DNA from 2 places in the Streptomyces sp. NPDC052910 genome. Region 2 is predicted to be linked to the other one. Evidence: predicted binding sites of a transcription regulator. Region 2 holds the regulator's gene; the other holds the start of a gene.

Region 1 (7,775 bases), on a different contig from region 2:
CAGGGCGGCGGCCTTGCCCGCCGTGCGGTTCCAGACGGTCGTGCGGTGGCCGGCCGCCAGGAACGCACCGGCCAGCGCGGTGCCCATCGAGCCCAGGCCGAGGACGGTCACCTTCGTGCTCATGGAAAAGTCACCCGTTTCATGGGGAATTACTGGGACTTGAGAGGACGTGCTCTCGGGTGACCCCTACGTTTCCAGCGTGGGCGCGCCCCCGACAGTGGCAGGGCTGACCGCCTCCGCAAAATTCCTGCCACTAGGCTTCCCGGCATGAGCGCTGGTTCCGTGGCCGTGGCGGTGATCGACGACGACGTCCCCTACTGGGACCTGTACGAACTGGGGGTGGTCTGCACCGTCTTCGGGATCCCGCACCCCGATCTCGCCGACCCCTGGTACGACTTGCGGCTGTGTGCCGCGGGCCCGTCCCCGGACCAGCCGCCGCCCGGCCCGCTCGGCTTCACCCTCCGGACGCCCTACGGGCCGGAGGGGCTGGACGGCGCCGACACCGTGATCATTCCGTCCGTCCCCGAGGCGTGTGTGGACGGGGAGCGCGAACTGCCGGACGAGCTCCTGCGCGCGCTGCGACGCGCCGCCGACCGGGGCGCGCGGATGGTCTCCCTGTGCGCCGGAGCCTTCGCCCTGGCCGCCGCGGGAATCCTCGACGGCCGCCGGGCGACCGCCCACTGGATGCACACCGAGGCCCTGGCCCGCCGCCATCCCGAGGTGACGGTGGACGACTCGGTGCTCTATGTGGACGACGGCGACGTCCTCACCAGCGCCGGCGTCACGGCCGGTCTCGACCTCTGCCTCCACCTCGTCCGCCGCGACCTGGGCGCCCACGTCGCCAACCAGCTCGCCCGGCGGCTCGTCGTCCCCGCGCACCGGCCCGGCGGGCAGGCCCAGTTCGTCCAGGTGGCCGTCCCCGAGACCGGTGACGACGGCCTGGCGCCCGTCCTGCAGTGGGCGACCGAGCGCCTCGACGAGCCGCTCACCGTCGACGACTTGGCCGCCCGCGCGGGCATGAGCCCCCGCACCTTCTTCCGCCGCCTCCAGGCCGCCACCGGCACCACCCCCCTCCAGTGGCTCCTCTCCCAGCGGTTGGCCCGCGCCCAGTCGCTCCTGGAGGCCACCGCGCTCCCGGTGGAACGGGTGGGCCAACTGAGCGGCCTGGGTACGGCCGCCAACCTGCGCCGCCACTTCACGCTGCACTTCGGCGTCACTCCGACGGACTACCGCCGGGCCTTCCCCGGGCACGGCGGGCGGCCCGCCAGGCCGCGCCGGACGTCAGGGCCGGCTGCCGTGCGGGCGTAGTGTCTGACGGACGGACGGACGGACGGACGGACGGGCCCGGCCGGTGGCCCGAACCGGACGCACCCGCAACCCGGTTGACGGGGCCGGGCTGACGGATCAGGGGTCGGCGAACGGGCCCGAGACCGGCGCCGGCGGATCCGGCGGCCGGCCGACCGACCGGGCCGCCGGCGCGGTCCAGCCACTCCAGCCACTGCCGGATCCCACCGCAAGTGGTTCCACCGCAAGTGGATCCAGTCATCGGCAAATGGGTTCAACCGCTAATGGATCCACAGAAACATGCCGTCCCCCTCCCGGGCCGCGGCCCCGAAGAACGGCACCAGCCGCTCGTACTCGGCGGTGATGTACCGCAGCGACTCACCGCGCTCCCACACCAACGTCGGGTAGATCTCCTCCCGGGCCAGGTCGGCCGGACCGACTCCCTCCAGGAGCCGGTCCGAGGGTATCCGGGCCAGCGCGGCGGCGGCCTCCGCCACCCGGGCGGGGGACAGGTGGCGCGGCGGCCCGCACCCCCAGTCGCCCGCGCCGGGGACCGGCTCCTCGCCGAAGACGACGTCCACCGGGAAGTCGACGCGGTCCAGCAGGAAGGCCAGCCCGTGCCACATCTTGTCCGTGTCGAGGGCCCGGGCCGCCGCGGGCTCCGGCTGCTCCACGGGTTCGGCGTCGAGGCAGCCGTAGGCGTGGTTCACGGCCCAGCGCGGGTCGGCGAGGGCGCGGGCGTAGTCGGCGGGTGCGAGACGCAGGTACTGACCGGTCATTCCCATGTTCCAGAGCGTAGGGGCGACCACTGACAACGGGCTCCGGCCTGCGCGTCCGCCCGCGCTCCTACCAGGCCAGAGGCCGGCCTTCCCGGAAGAAGCCGCCGGTGGGACCGGAATCGGGCAGGGTGGCGGCCCAGACGACACTGGCGGCGCCCCGCTCGACGGGACCTCCGCCCGGGCCGCCCATGTCGGTGGCGATCCAGCCCGGACAGACGGCGTTGACCAAAATCCGTTCGGCGCCCAGTTCGTCGGCGAGCTTGCGGGTGAGGGCGTTGAGGGCCGCCTTCGAGACTCCGTAGGCCGGGGTTCCCCCGGACATGCGCTCCAGGGACCCGGCCTCGCTGGAGACGTTCACCAGGCGGGGGTGGGGCGAACGGCGCAGCAGCGGCAGGAACGCCTGCGTGGTGCGCCAGGGGCCGAAGAGGTTGGTCTCCAGGGTGTGCCGGACGTCGTCGAGGTCGGCGGAGACGGCGCGCCGGCCGATGTCGTAGTCGATGGCGGCGTTGTTGACGAGGACGTCGAGGCGCCCGAACTCTTCCTCCACCCGGCCGGCGAGGGCACGGACGCCGTCGGCGTCGGTCACGTCCAGCCGGCAGGGCAGCAGCCTGCCGGAGACCCCGGGGGCCAGATCGGCGACGGCCTGCTCGGCCTTCTCCGGGCGGCGGGCGCACAGCAGGACGGTGTGGCCCAGCGCCGCGAGCTGACGTGCCGTCTCCCGGCCGATTCCCCGGTTGGCGCCGGTGACCAGCGATACCGGTGCGGCGGCGGTGTTCATGTTCTCTCCCCTGTGCGGACGGTCCATGACCCGGACGGAACGCTATGCCGTCATCCCGCGCCCGCGGATCAGGCCCGCGGCGCAGCAGGGCTGCGTCCTCGGACGTAGTCCTCGCGAACCGTCGCGGTGTCCTCGTGACCCCACGGCCGGTGGAGGTGACCGGCCCGCCGCCGCGCGCGAGTCGGCTGATCGCTCACAGCGAACAAGAAGCGGGGAACATCCCTGAGCTCAGAAGCATTGAGTCAGCAGAGCTCAACTTGCCTGCCGAAGGGGAGATCATGGCTGCTGAGGCCGTTGACAGCAATGCGTCACTGACCCTGCCCGTGCTGCCGCTCGACGACGAGGTCGTCCTGCCGGGGATGGTCGTTCCGCTGGATCTGACCGACTCCGAGGTGCGCGCGGCCGTCGAGGCGGCGCAAGCCGCGGCGCAGGGTGGGGCGCGAGGCGGCGGGAAGCCGCGCGTGCTGCTCGTCCCGCGCGTCGACGGCACCTATGCGGGCATCGGCACCCTGGGCACGGTGGAGCAGGTCGGCCGGCTCTCCGACGGGGATCCGGGCGCCCTCATCCGCGGTGTCCGCCGAGTGCGGATCGGGGCCGGGACCACCGGGCCGGGTGCCGCGCTCTGGGTGGAGGGCACGGCCGTCGAGGAGGTCACCCCCGATCCGCTGCCGGGCGCCGTCACCGAGCTGATGAAGGAGTACAAGGCGCTCGCCACCAGTTGGCTCCGCAAGCGCGGCGCATGGCAGGTGGTGGACCGCGTCCAGCAGATCGACGACCCCGCCCAGCTCGCCGACAACTCCGGCTACTCGCCCTTCCTCACCGTCGCCCAGCGCGTCGAGCTGCTGGAGACCGCCGACCCGGTCGCGCGGCTGAGGCTCGCCGTGAAGCAGCTCGGTGACCACCTCGCCGAGCAGGACGTCGCCGAGTCCATCGCCAAGGACGTCCAGGAGGGCGTCGACAAGCAGCAGCGCGAGTTCCTGCTCCGCCGCCAGTTGGAGGCCGTCCGCAAGGAGCTGGCCGAGCTCAACGGGGAGCCGGGCGGCGAGTCCGACGACTACCGGTCCCGGGTGGAGGCCGCCGACCTGCCGGAGAAGGTACGGGAGGTGGCCCTGAAGGAGGTCGACAAGCTGGAGCGGGCCTCCGACCAGAGCCCCGAGAGCGGCTGGATCCGCACCTGGCTCGACACCGTCCTGGAGATGCCGTGGAACCGGCGCACCGAGGACTCGTACGACATCCCGGGCGCCCGGGCCGTGCTCGACGCGGACCACGCGGGCCTGGACGACGTCAAGGAGCGGATCACCGAGTACCTGGCCGTGCGCAAGCGGCGCGCCGACCGGGGGCTGGGCGTGATCGGGGGACGGCGCGGGGGCGCGGTGCTCGCGCTCGTCGGGCCGCCCGGCGTCGGGAAGACGTCGCTCGGCGAGAGTGTCGCCAAGGCCATGGGGCGGGAGTTCGTCCGGGTGGCGCTCGGCGGTGTCCGGGACGAGGCGGAGATCCGCGGCCACCGGCGTACGTACGTCGGCGCGCTCCCCGGCCGTATCGTGCGCGCCGTCAAGGAGGCCGGTTCGATGAACCCGGTCGTCCTCCTCGACGAGATCGACAAGGTCGGCTCCGACTTCCGCGGCGACCCCGCCGCGGCGCTCCTGGAGGTCCTCGACCCCGCGCAGAACCACACCTTCCGCGACCACTACCTGGAGGTCGAACTCGACCTCTCCGACGTGGTCTTCCTCGCCACCGCCAACGTCCTGGAAGCCATCCCGCAGCCCCTGCTCGACCGGATGGAGCTCGTCCGCCTCGACGGCTACACCGAGGACGAAAAGGTCGTCATCGCCCGCGACCACCTGCTGCCCCGGCAACGGGAGCGGGCGGGCCTGGAGCCCGGCGAGGTCACGGTGGACGACGCGGCGCTGCGCCGGCTCGCCGGCGAGTACACCCGCGAGGCGGGCGTCCGCACCCTGGAGCGGTACCTGGCCCGGCTGCTCCGCAAGGTCGCGGCGAAGCACGAACTCGGGGAGCGGGAACTGCCCTTCGCGATCGGCGCGGACGAACTCCGCCCGCTGATCGGCCGGCCGCACCACACGCCCGAGTCCGCTCAGGACCCGGCCGAGCGGCGCACCTCCGTCCCGGGCGTGGCCACCGGTCTGGCCGTCACCGGCGCGGGCGGCGACGTCCTCTTCGTCGAGGCGTCCCTCGCCGACCCGGAGACGGGCGCCGCCGGGCTGACCCTCACCGGCCAGCTCGGCGACGTGATGAAGGAGTCCGCGCGGATCGCCCTCTCCTTCCTCCGCTCGCACGGCGCGGAACTGGAGCTTCCGGTCGGTGACCTCAAGGAACGCGGCGTCCACCTGCACGTCCCGGCGGGCGCCGTCCCCAAGGACGGGCCGAGCGCCGGCATCACGATGACGACGGCCCTGGCGTCCCTGCTCTCCGGCCGCCGGGTCCGCCCGGACGTCGCGATGACCGGCGAGGTCTCGCTGACCGGGCGCGTCCTGCCGATCGGCGGCGTCAAGCAGAAGCTGCTGGCCGCACACCGGGCGGGCGTCACCACCGTCGTCATCCCCAAGCGCAACGAGCCCGACCTGGACGACGTCCCCGCCGAGGTCCTGGAGAAGCTGGACGTCCACGCGGTGTCGGACGTCCGGCAGGTGCTGGAGTTGGCCCTGGAACCGGCGGACACGGCGGTCGAGACGAAGGTGCCGCTGGCCGCGTAGGCGGCGCTCACTGCCTTTTCCGACGGGCCGTCGGATCGCGGGAACGCCGCGCTCCGGCGGTCCGTTGCCGAATAGGTGACGAACTTCGACGCCCGCCTCACCCGTTCCGCCCACGGGATGAGCCAGGACGGCCGTCACCCGCGGGGCATGGCTCCCCCTCGGTCCCGCCGGTGGAGGACGGTAACGGTCGAACGACGACGTAGACCGGCGTGCGGGAGCCCACCGGACCCGACGACCGAGCGCCGTGGTTTTCGCAGGCAGGGCGTATCTGCGTGGCGTGCGTACCGTTGTATTGCGCGGCTGCCCGCACTGCGCGGCGGCAGGGAGGAGCGCACGGTGACCATCGAGCTGACCGACAGGATCGAGCTGATCGAGATGGCCGATAGCGACGAGCTGAGTCTGGACGCGATGTTCGACTGGCTGAAGCGGATGCCCGTCCCCGAGGGCTACAAGGTGGAGATCGTCGAGGGGGCCATCTACAGGTCGCCGCAACGGGACAATCACTGGGACATCATCGCCACTATCTACGACCAGCTCAGGGCCGAGTTTCCGCGGCGGCAGATCAAATCGGACGTCCGCATCGACTTCCCCGGCCACCTGAACGGCTTCGCCGCCGACGTCGTACTCCTGAAGGAAGGCGCGGAGAAGAACGCCCAGGGGCGTTGGACGTACCAGGATGTCGCCTTCGTCACCGAAGTGATCTCCAAGGACACCGCGCGCAACGACTACGGGCCCAAGAAGGACGCCTACGCGGCGGCCGGAGTCCCGGTGCTCCTGATCGTCGACCCGTACACAGGGCTGTGTCACATCTACAGGGACCCGAAGGACGGAGCGTACCGCCTGGAGCCCGCCGTGAAGTTCGGCGACCGGATCGACCTCACGGAAACGGTGTCGGACTCGCCGTGGAAACCGCGGAGTTCGCGCACGAGTGAACGCGGCGACCCGCTTCCTCAGGACCGCGTGCGCGCCAGGCACAGCCCCGTCCTCGTCGTCAGGCGGACGTGGCCGCCGTGCGCGTCGACGATCCGTGCGACCTCGGCGAGCAGGCTGCGGCGGGTGGCCTCCGGCTGGGCGCGGTAGAAGGAGAGGGAAGTCAGCAGGGCAGTGAAGCCGGTGGTGGAACGCTCGTGTGCCGTGGTGTAGGAGCGGTGGACGGGATCTGAGAAGCCGGCGTGCGCGCGGAGCTCCGCGGTGATCCAGGACTCCTCGCCCCGGTCCGACTCGCGCGGCCGCTCGTCGAGGATCGAGTGCGGGGGACGTTCGGGCAGTAACCGGTCATGATGGGCCGCGAGTTCGTGCCGCAGGTTCTCGTCGGGGATGTACCAGTCGTTCCGGAAGAGGGCGAGCGAGCCGCCGGGGCGGAGTGCGGACCGGGCCCGTGACCAACGGACCTCCGGGTCCACCCAGTGCCACGCCTGGGCCGAGAACAGGAGCCCGAAACGGCGGCCGGCCAGGTCCCAGGTCTCGAAGTCGCCGACGTGCACGCTGACATCGGGGCGGCCCGCGCAGTGCCGCGCCAGGACGGTGGCCATGCGCGGGTCCGGCTCGACCGCCGTCACCGGCACGCCGAGCGCGGCGAACGCCAAGGTCGCCTTCCCGGTACCCGCGCCGACCTCCAGCGCCTCGACGGCACCCTCCGTACCGCGTCACGCGAACGCCAGGACATCGGAGAACAGCCGGCTTGGATACCCGGGCCGGGCGGCGTCGTACTCCTCGGCGGCCTCACCGAAGACGGCCCGCCGCGCGCGGTCCGGCTCGCCCGGGCGGTCTTCACCGCTGTGCGTCATGGCGGCACTGTACGACGCCGGTGCCGGCGACCGCGTCGGCGCGGTCGCCGGCTTTCGGGAATTGAGGACACGGGGGCTTTGGTCACGCTGTCCGGCCCAGGGGACGTTCGTCACCGTGCCGGTGGAGTGGCCGTCACCCGTCGGCGGGTGGGGGAGTGCGGCTCGCCGCCCCCGGCGTCAGTGGTTCAGGCCGGGGGCGGCGAGGCGTGTGAGGGGCAAGTGGTGCAAGGTGGCGTGGGGATGGTGTGCCACCGGCGCGGTGTCGGTCCGTGGGCTCAGGCGAGGGCGGTGACCAGCAGGGCGAAGGCGGCGACGATGACGGCGACGCGGACGTAGTGGTAGCGGTCCCACCGGTTCATCTGCTCCTTCCAGTCCTCGGGCCGGTTCTCGGGGGTCCACGTCTTGCCCCGGTTGTTGATCGGGACGAGCAGCAGGA
Region 2 (7,775 bases):
GAGCCCCGGCCCACTACCCTGGCGGCCATGGCCTACGACCTCCACAACCTGCCGGACGCCTATGTCGCGTTCTGGCGCGAGCGCCATTTCCCGACCCTCACCACCCTCCGCCGCAACGGCACACCGCACGTCGTGCCGGTGGGTGCCACGTTCGACCCGGAGGCACGCATAGCCCGGGTGATCACCCGCAAGCAGAGCGTCAAGGTCGGCAACATCCTCGCCGCCGGCCCGGACGGCCTCCGCGTCGCGCTCTGCCAGGTCGCTCCGGGCGGGCAGTGGGCCACCCTGGAAGGCACGGCCGTCGTCCGCACGGAGCCGGACGCCATCGCCGACGCGGTCGCCCGGTACGCCGAACGCTATGAGCGGACCCCGGAGCCCAACCCCGACCGCGTCCTGATCGAGATCGCGGTCAGCCGCGCGATGGGTTCCCAGCGCATCTCCTGAAGGCCCGCAATTCCGCACCCTCTCCCCGGAGTTGAACATCGCCCGATATCGCCGCCGCGCCACGCCGGCCCGCGATTTAGGATGCCCCGCATGGTTCCCGTGCACTGCGAGCCCGTCACCGCCGACACCTACGAGGCGGTGATAGCCCTCGACGTCCTGCCCGGCCAGCGCGACTACGTCGCCCCGAACGTCCGCTCGCTGGCGGACGCGTGGGCCTGCCCGGCGGCGGAGCCGCTCGCGCTCCGCCAGGGCTCGGAGCTGATCGGGTTCGCCCTCCTGAAGCCGGTGGACGAGGCTCCCGGGACCGTCACGCTCTGCCGGTACATGATCGACCACCGCTTCCAGGGCCGTCGACTCGGCCACGCCGGCCTCGCCGCCGTCCTCGGCCGCGTCCGGGCGGCCGGCCACACCCGCGTCCGGCTGACCGTCGTCCCCGGCAACCACGTCGCCTTCCGCCTCTACCGCGCGGCGGGCTTCGGCGAGACGGGCGACCTGGAGGACGGCGAGATCGTCCTGACTCTGGACCTCACCCGGGGCGCCGCCCCTCGGCTCCCCCGAAGCGCCGCCTCTCGGCCCGGGCGAGGTGCCACCCCGCCGCCCGAGTAGTCGTCGCACCCGGTGGCTCCACCGCCTCACGAAGCCGGCCCCCATCCCACCGTCACCCCGCTCCCCACATGCGCCGCACTCCCAACGCCTCCAGCGCCTCCAGCGCCTCCAGCGGTTTCCAAGGCCCGCCGGACGGTCCGGACCATCGTCACCGGTCGGAGGAAGACGTCGTCGGCCGTGAACCGGAGGACCCGCCGTACCTCGGGGCAGCGCACCAGCTCGTTGTACCGGGTGGTGTCCCGCTGGTGCCGGGCCCGGTCGCCGTGCCAGGCGTAACCCTCGATCTCCACCACCAGGCCCCGGCCCCTGAAGAAGAAGTCCGGATACACCCTGCGCCCGCCGGGAAGCGCCAACTCGGCCTGCGATTCCGGGTGCAGTCCCGCGTCGTGCATCCGCAGCCGGGCGATCGTCTCCGCCGGGGAGCCCGCCCGCTCGTCGGCGAGGGCCAGCCAGTCCAGGGCCCGTCTCCCCCCGCGCATCCCCGCACCGTCCCGCACCGCGTCCCGGACGGCGTCGAGGACGGTGAGCGGCCCGCGCGAACCCCCGTCGCCGTCGGGCCGGCGGCTCACCGCGGACTCCACCGCCACCAGCGCGTCATCCCGCGGCCCGGCCCGTAAGAGGTCGGCCAGGGTGCGCGGGACCGTCGTCACGGCCAGCCCGTCCCGGAGCGTCACCTCGTCCGGCCGGAGCCGCAGCCGGTGCAGCGCTCCCCGGCCGGCGGGCAGGCCGCCCCCGCCCGGTCCGATGAACTCCGGCCGCGCCGCCCGCCGCTCGATCCCGTGCACCACCGCCGCCGCCCAGTGGCTGACCACCAGCTCGGGCCGGGCCAGTTGATACGCCCACAACCGCTCCCACAGCCCGATCGTCCGCCCCGGCTCGGCGAACACCCCGGGGCACACGGTCCGCCAGCCGTCCCTCCGCAGCCGGCTCCGCAGCCCGGACCGGGACCAGCCCAGTCGTTCCGCCTGGGCCAGCGCCACCACACCCCGCTGCTCTCCCGCCAACGCCCCCACCGCCGCCACCGCCGCCCGCTTCCGTGACTCTCCGCACTTTTTCGCACTCATACTCACTGAGTGTGACGGTCTTCGAGAGCGGCCACCAGCCCTGTGGAAAACCCCCTGTGGGAGAAACGTTCACGCAGCCCCGGGAAATCGCCCCACGCCAAGCGCCCGCCCCCGCAAGCAGCCCAACCCCCCGAAAACACCGGCGGAACACCGGCGGACACAGCGAAGAGGCCCACCTCCCTCACGGGCGGTGGGCCTCTCACGGGCTCCCGGGGAACGGACGGATCAGCGCTCCCGCTTCGGCGGATGCCAGACGACCAGCGCACTCGTCTGCTGCATCTCCTGGTACGGGACCAGGTCCCGCCGGTACGAGGCGTGCACCGCCGCCTCGCGCTGCCGCATCGCGGCGGCGGCGCCGTCGACGACGGACTGGAGCTCGGCGACCCGCGCCGACAGCGCGGCCACCTGGTTCTCCAGCTCGATGATGCGCTTGATGCCGGCCAGGTTGATGCCCTCGTCCTGCGACAACTGCTGCACCTGCCGGAGCAGTTGGATGTCACGGGCCGAGTAGCGGCGGCCGCGCCCGGCCGTGCGGTCGGGCGAGACCAGGCCGAGGCGGTCGTACTGGCGCAGGGTCTGCGGGTGCAGGCCCGAGAGCTGAGCCGCGACCGAGATGACGTACACGGGCGACTCATCGGTCAGCTCGTACGGCTGAGCGGGTTCGAAGCGCCGACGGGTGCGGCCGTCGCCGTTCATCACGGTCACTCTCCCTTCGCCGCCCGGAACAGCTCCGCGCGCGGGTCCTCACCCGCCGTGGCGTCGCGGAAGGTCTCCAGGGCGTCCCTGGCCTTGTCGTCGAGATCCTTGGGAACCACGACCTCCACGGTGACCAGCAGGTCGCCGCGGGTGCCGTCCTTGCGGACCGCGCCCTTGCCGCGGGCCCGCATGGTGCGTCCGTTGGGCGTGCCCGGCGGGATCCGCAGGGTGACCGGCGGTCCGCCGAGGGTGGGCACCTTCACCTCGCCGCCGAGCGCCGCCTCCGGGAAGGTGACGGGCACGGTGACCGTGAGGTTGTCGCCCTTGCGTCCGAAGACCGGGTGCGTGCCGACGTGCACCACGACGTACAGGTCGCCGTTGGGCCCGCCGCGCTCGCCCGGTGCTCCCTTGCCGCGCAGCCGGATCCGCTGGCCGTCGGAGACGCCCGCCGGGATCCGGACCTGCATGGTGCGGGAGGAGGTGGCCCGGCCGCTGCCCTTGCAGACGTCACAGGGGTTCTCGGGGATCAGCCCGCGGCCCTTGCAGTCCGGGCAGGGGTCGGTGAGCGAGAAGCCGCCGCCGGCGCCGCGCGACACCTGGCCGGTGCCCACGCAGGTCGGGCAGACCCGCGGGGTGCCGGCCTTGTCGCCGGTGCCGGAGCACGCCTTGCAGGCCGCCGAGGAGGACATCCGCAGCGGGACCGTGGCCCCGTCCACCGCCTCGGTGAAGCTGAGCGTCACCTCGGACTCGATGTCCTGCCCGCGGCGCGGCTGGGTGCGCGTGGTGCCGCCGCGGTTGAACAGGCCGCCGAAGACATCGCCCAGTCCGCCGCCGAAGCCACCGGCCCCCGCCCCGCCCTGGGCGCCCCCGAAGAGGTCGCCCAGGTCGAAGTTGAAGGAGCCGCCGGCACCACCCGGACCGGGCCGGAAGCCACCATTGCCGAAGAGCGCCCGCGCCTCGTCGTATTCCTTGCGGCGCTTGGGATCCGCGAGGACGTCGTACGCCTCGGAGATCTCCTTGAACCGCTCCTCGGCCGAGGCGTCGCCCTTGTTGGCGTCCGGGTGGAACTCGCGGGCGAGCTTCCGGTACGCCTTCTTGATGTCGGCCTCGGCCGCGTCCTTGGGCACGCCGAGGACCTTGTAGTAGTCCTTCTCCACGAAGTCCTTGGTGCTCATCCCCGGCGTCCCTCCTCCCGGTGCGTGCGGTCAGTGCCGTGCGTCATCGCGTCAGCCCTCGTCCGGGCCACCGCTCTCCTCGTCCGACTCGCCCTCGGCCTTGCCCTGGGCGCCCGGCTGCGGCTCGGCGACGGCGACCCGCGCGGGGCGGATCGTGCGCTCGCCGATGCGATACCCCGGCTGCAGGATCTGCACGCACGTCGTCTCGGTGACGTCCGGCGCGTAGCTGTGCATCAGGGCTTCGTGGATCAGCGGGTCGAAGGGCTCGCCCTCCTTGCCGAACTGCTGGAGGCCCATCTTCGCCACGACCGTCTCCAGGGACTCGGCGACGGACTTGAAGCCGCCGACGAGCTCGCCGTGGTCACGGGCGCGGCCGATGTCGTCGAGCGTGGGGAGCAGTTCCGACAGGAGGTTCGCCACGGCGACCTCCTTGACCTGCACCCGGTCGCGCTCGACGCGCCGGCGGTAGTTCTGGTACTCCGCCTGGAGCCGCTGGAGGTCGGCGGTGCGCTCGTTGAGCGCGGCCTGCGCCTGGTCCAGTTGCGCCTGGAGGCCTACCTCGACCAGCTCCTCCCCGGCCGGGGCCGGGCCCGCCTTGTCGGCGGGACCGGCGCCCTTCTCGTCGGCCGAGTCGTCGGAGGGAGTGCCTTCAGGCTTTTCGTCGAAGCCCGGGGTCTCCTCCGTCACGCCGACGCACCGCCCTTCGGCTTGTCCTCGTCGACGATCTCGGCGTCGACGACGTCGTCGTCGGCCTTGGCCTGCTGGCCCGCACCGGCGCCGGCGGCACCCTCGGCGCCCGGGGCACCCTGGGCGGCCTGCGCGTCGGCGTAGAGGGCCTGGCCGAGCTTCTGGCTGACGGCGGCGACCTTCTCGGACGCGGTGCGGATCTCGGCGGAATCCTCGCCCTTGAGCTTCTCCTTCAGCTCGGCGACGGCGGTCTCGACCTCGGTCTTGACGTCACCGGGGACCTTGTCCGCGTTGTCCTTGAGGAACTTCTCCGTCTGGTAGACGAGCTGCTCGGCCTGGTTGCGGGTCTCGGCGGCCTCGCGGCGCTTGTGGTCCTCCTCCGCGTACTTCTCGGCCTCCTCGCGCATCCGGTCGACCTCGTCCTTCGGCAGCGAGGAGCCGCCGGTGACGGTCATCTTCTGCTCCTTGCCCGTGCCGAGGTCCTTCGCGGCCACGTGCATGATGCCGTTGGCGTCGATGTCGAAGGTGACCTCGATCTGCGGGACGCCGCGCGGGGCCGGGGGCAGACCGGTCAGCTCGAACATGCCGAGCTTCTTGTTGTACGCCGCGATCTCGCGCTCGCCCTGGTAGACCTGGATCTGCACGGACGGCTGGTTGTCCTCGGCCGTCGTGAAGATCTCGGAGCGCTTGGTCGGAATCGTGGTGTTGCGCTCGATCAGCTTGGTCATGATGCCGCCCTTGGTCTCGATGCCGAGGGACAGCGGGGTGACGTCGAGCAGCAGGACGTCCTTGACCTCGCCCTTGAGGACACCGGCCTGGAGCGAGGCGCCGATGGCGACGACCTCGTCCGGGTTGACGCCCTTGTTGGCCTCGCGGCCGCCGGTCAGCTCCTTGACGAGCTCGGCGACGGCGGGCATGCGGGTGGAGCCGCCGACGAGGACCACGTGGTCGATCTCGGAGAGGGCGATGCCCGCGTCCTTGATGACGTTGTGGAACGGGGTCTTGCAGCGCTCCAGGAGGTCCGCGGTGAGCTGCTGGAACTGGGCGCGGGTGAGCTTCTCGTCCAGGTGCAGCGGGCCCTCGGCGGAGGCCGTGATGTAGGGCAGGTTGATCGTGGTCTCGGTGGACGAGGACAGCTCGATCTTGGCCTTCTCGGCGGCCTCGCGGAGGCGCTGGAGGGCCATCTTGTCCTTGGACAGGTCGACGCCGTGACCGTTCTGGAACTGCTTGACCAGGTAGTCGACGACGCGCTGGTCCCAGTCGTCACCACCGAGGTGGTTGTCACCGTTGGTGGCCTTCACCTCGACGACGCCGTCACCGATCTCCAGCAGCGACACGTCGAAGGTGCCGCCACCGAGGTCGAAGACGAGAATGGTCTGGTCGTCCTTGTCGAGGCCGTAGGCCAGGGCGGCCGCGGTGGGCTCGTTGACGATGCGCAGGACGTTGAGGCCCGCGATCTCACCGGCCTCCTTGGTGGCCTGACGCTCGGAGTCGTTGAAGTACGCCGGGACGGTGATGACCGCGTCCGTGACCTTCTCGCCCAGGTACGCCTCGGCGTCCCGCTTCAGCTTCTGCAGGATGAAGGCGCTCATCTGCTGCGGGTTGAAGTCCTTGCCGTCCAGGTTGATCTTCCAGTCGGTGCCCATGTGGCGCTTGACCGACCGGACGGTCCTGTCGACGTTGGTGACGGCCTGGCGCTTGGCGACCTCGCCGACCAGGACCTCGCCGTTCTTCGCGAAGGCGACGACGGACGGCGTGGTCCTGGCGCCCTCGGCGTTGGTGATGACGGTGGGCTCACCGCCCTCGAGAACACTGACGACGGAGTTCGTCGTACCCAGGTCGATGCCGACCGCACGTGCCATGTCGATTCCTCCAACTGACTTGAGTGGAACAGACTCAAGAGTGCAACACGGATGGCGGACTGTCAACGGAGCTGAGTCAGGGCGACTCAAGTCTTATGCGGGCCTTATCCGCAAGGCGGCCCCCCGAGCGCGTCGCGTGCGGGCCGGACGACGCGCGCGCGACGCAGATCACCGGCGCTGCGGGTATATCGCGGGCGCGGGAGTGAGTAGTCTCGTACGGACTGGATAAGTTACCGAGTAGTAATCCCGCTCTCGCAGGCCCGAGGAGCCTTCCATGCAACTCGCCGCGATCATTGTGTCGCTGGTCCTCATCGCGGTCGGTGTCGCGCTGTTCGGCCGTGCCATCCTGCAGATCTACCGCTTCGTACGGATCGGCCAGCCCGTACCCGCCGGCACCCGCACCGACGACCCGGCCGGGCGCACGGTCACGGTGGTCAAGGAGTTCCTCGGCCACACCCGCATGAACAAGTGGGGCGTCGTCGGCGTCGCCCACTGGTTCGTGGCGGTGGGCTTCTTCTCCCTGCTGCTGACGATCGTCAACGCCATCGGCCAGCTCTTCAAGGCCGACTGGATCCTGCCCGTCATCGGCGACTGGGCCCCGTACAACGTCTTCGTCGAGTTCCTCGGCACCATGACCGCGCTGGGCATCCTGACGCTCATCGTCATCCGGCAGCTCAACCGGCCGGACAAGCCGGGCCGCAAGTCCCGCTTCGCCGGTTCCAACACCGGTCAGGCGTACTTCGTCGAGTCCGTCATCCTCATCGTCGGCGTCTGCATCTTCATGCTGCACGCGCTGGAGGGCGCCCAGCACCACGTGGACGGCTACGAGGCCTCGTTCTTCGTCTCGTACCCGGTCGTCTCGTGGCTGGAGGGCATGGACGTCTCCACGCTCCAGAACCTCACCTACTTCTTCGCGGGCCTGAAGATCGCGACGTCCTTCATCTGGATGATCACGGTCTCCCTGAAGACGGACATGGGTGTGGCCTGGCACCGCTTCCTGGCCTTCCCGAACATCTGGTTCAAGCGTGAGGCGAGCGGCGACGTCGCCCTGGGCGCGCTGCAGCCGATGACGAGCGGCGGCAAGCCGATCGACTTCGAGGACCCGGGCGAGGACGACGTCTTCGGCGTCTCCAAGGTCGAGGAGTTCTCCTGGAAGGGCATCCTCGACTTCTCCACCTGCACCGAGTGCGGCCGCTGCCAGTCGCAGTGCCCCGCCTGGAACACCGGCAAGCCGCTCTCCC

Evidence for each region. Region 2 encodes HspR, which represses chaperone genes until heat shock. Its sites were predicted from a motif close to TTGAGNNNNNNNNNCTCAA; they were not measured.
Region 1: a site for HspR is predicted at 3,079-3,097, ahead of lon (endopeptidase La). Genes of this name have one in related genera too.

The regions. Positions count from the first base shown of each region.
Region 1 covers NZ_JBVJJR010000001.1:507,347-515,121, reverse strand. Annotated here, with positions in the region: gene ACZ6X9_RS02195 (NAD(P)-dependent oxidoreductase) at 1-123, opposite strand, end outside; gene ACZ6X9_RS02190 (helix-turn-helix domain-containing protein) at 283-1,308, shown strand; gene ACZ6X9_RS02185 (YfbM family protein) at 1,566-2,069, opposite strand; gene ACZ6X9_RS02180 (SDR family oxidoreductase) at 2,131-2,841, opposite strand; gene lon (endopeptidase La) at 3,120-5,552, shown strand; gene ACZ6X9_RS02170 (Uma2 family endonuclease) at 5,889-6,632, shown strand; partial or broken gene ACZ6X9_RS02165 (class I SAM-dependent methyltransferase) at 6,905-7,171, opposite strand; gene ACZ6X9_RS02160 (hypothetical protein) at 7,199-7,339, opposite strand; gene ACZ6X9_RS02155 (anthrone oxygenase family protein) at 7,615-7,775, opposite strand, start outside.
Region 2 covers NZ_JBVJJR010000009.1:110,610-118,384, forward strand. Annotated here, with positions in the region: gene ACZ6X9_RS27695 (Uma2 family endonuclease) at 1-2, shown strand, start outside; gene ACZ6X9_RS27700 (pyridoxamine 5'-phosphate oxidase family protein) at 28-444, shown strand; gene ACZ6X9_RS27705 (GNAT family N-acetyltransferase) at 535-1,050, shown strand; gene ACZ6X9_RS27710 (endonuclease domain-containing protein) at 1,077-2,114, opposite strand; gene ACZ6X9_RS27715 (heat shock protein transcriptional repressor HspR) at 2,340-2,810, opposite strand; gene dnaJ (molecular chaperone DnaJ) at 2,816-3,985, opposite strand; gene grpE (nucleotide exchange factor GrpE) at 4,037-4,672, opposite strand; gene dnaK (molecular chaperone DnaK) at 4,669-6,534, opposite strand; gene ACZ6X9_RS27735 ((Fe-S)-binding protein) at 6,809-7,775, shown strand, end outside.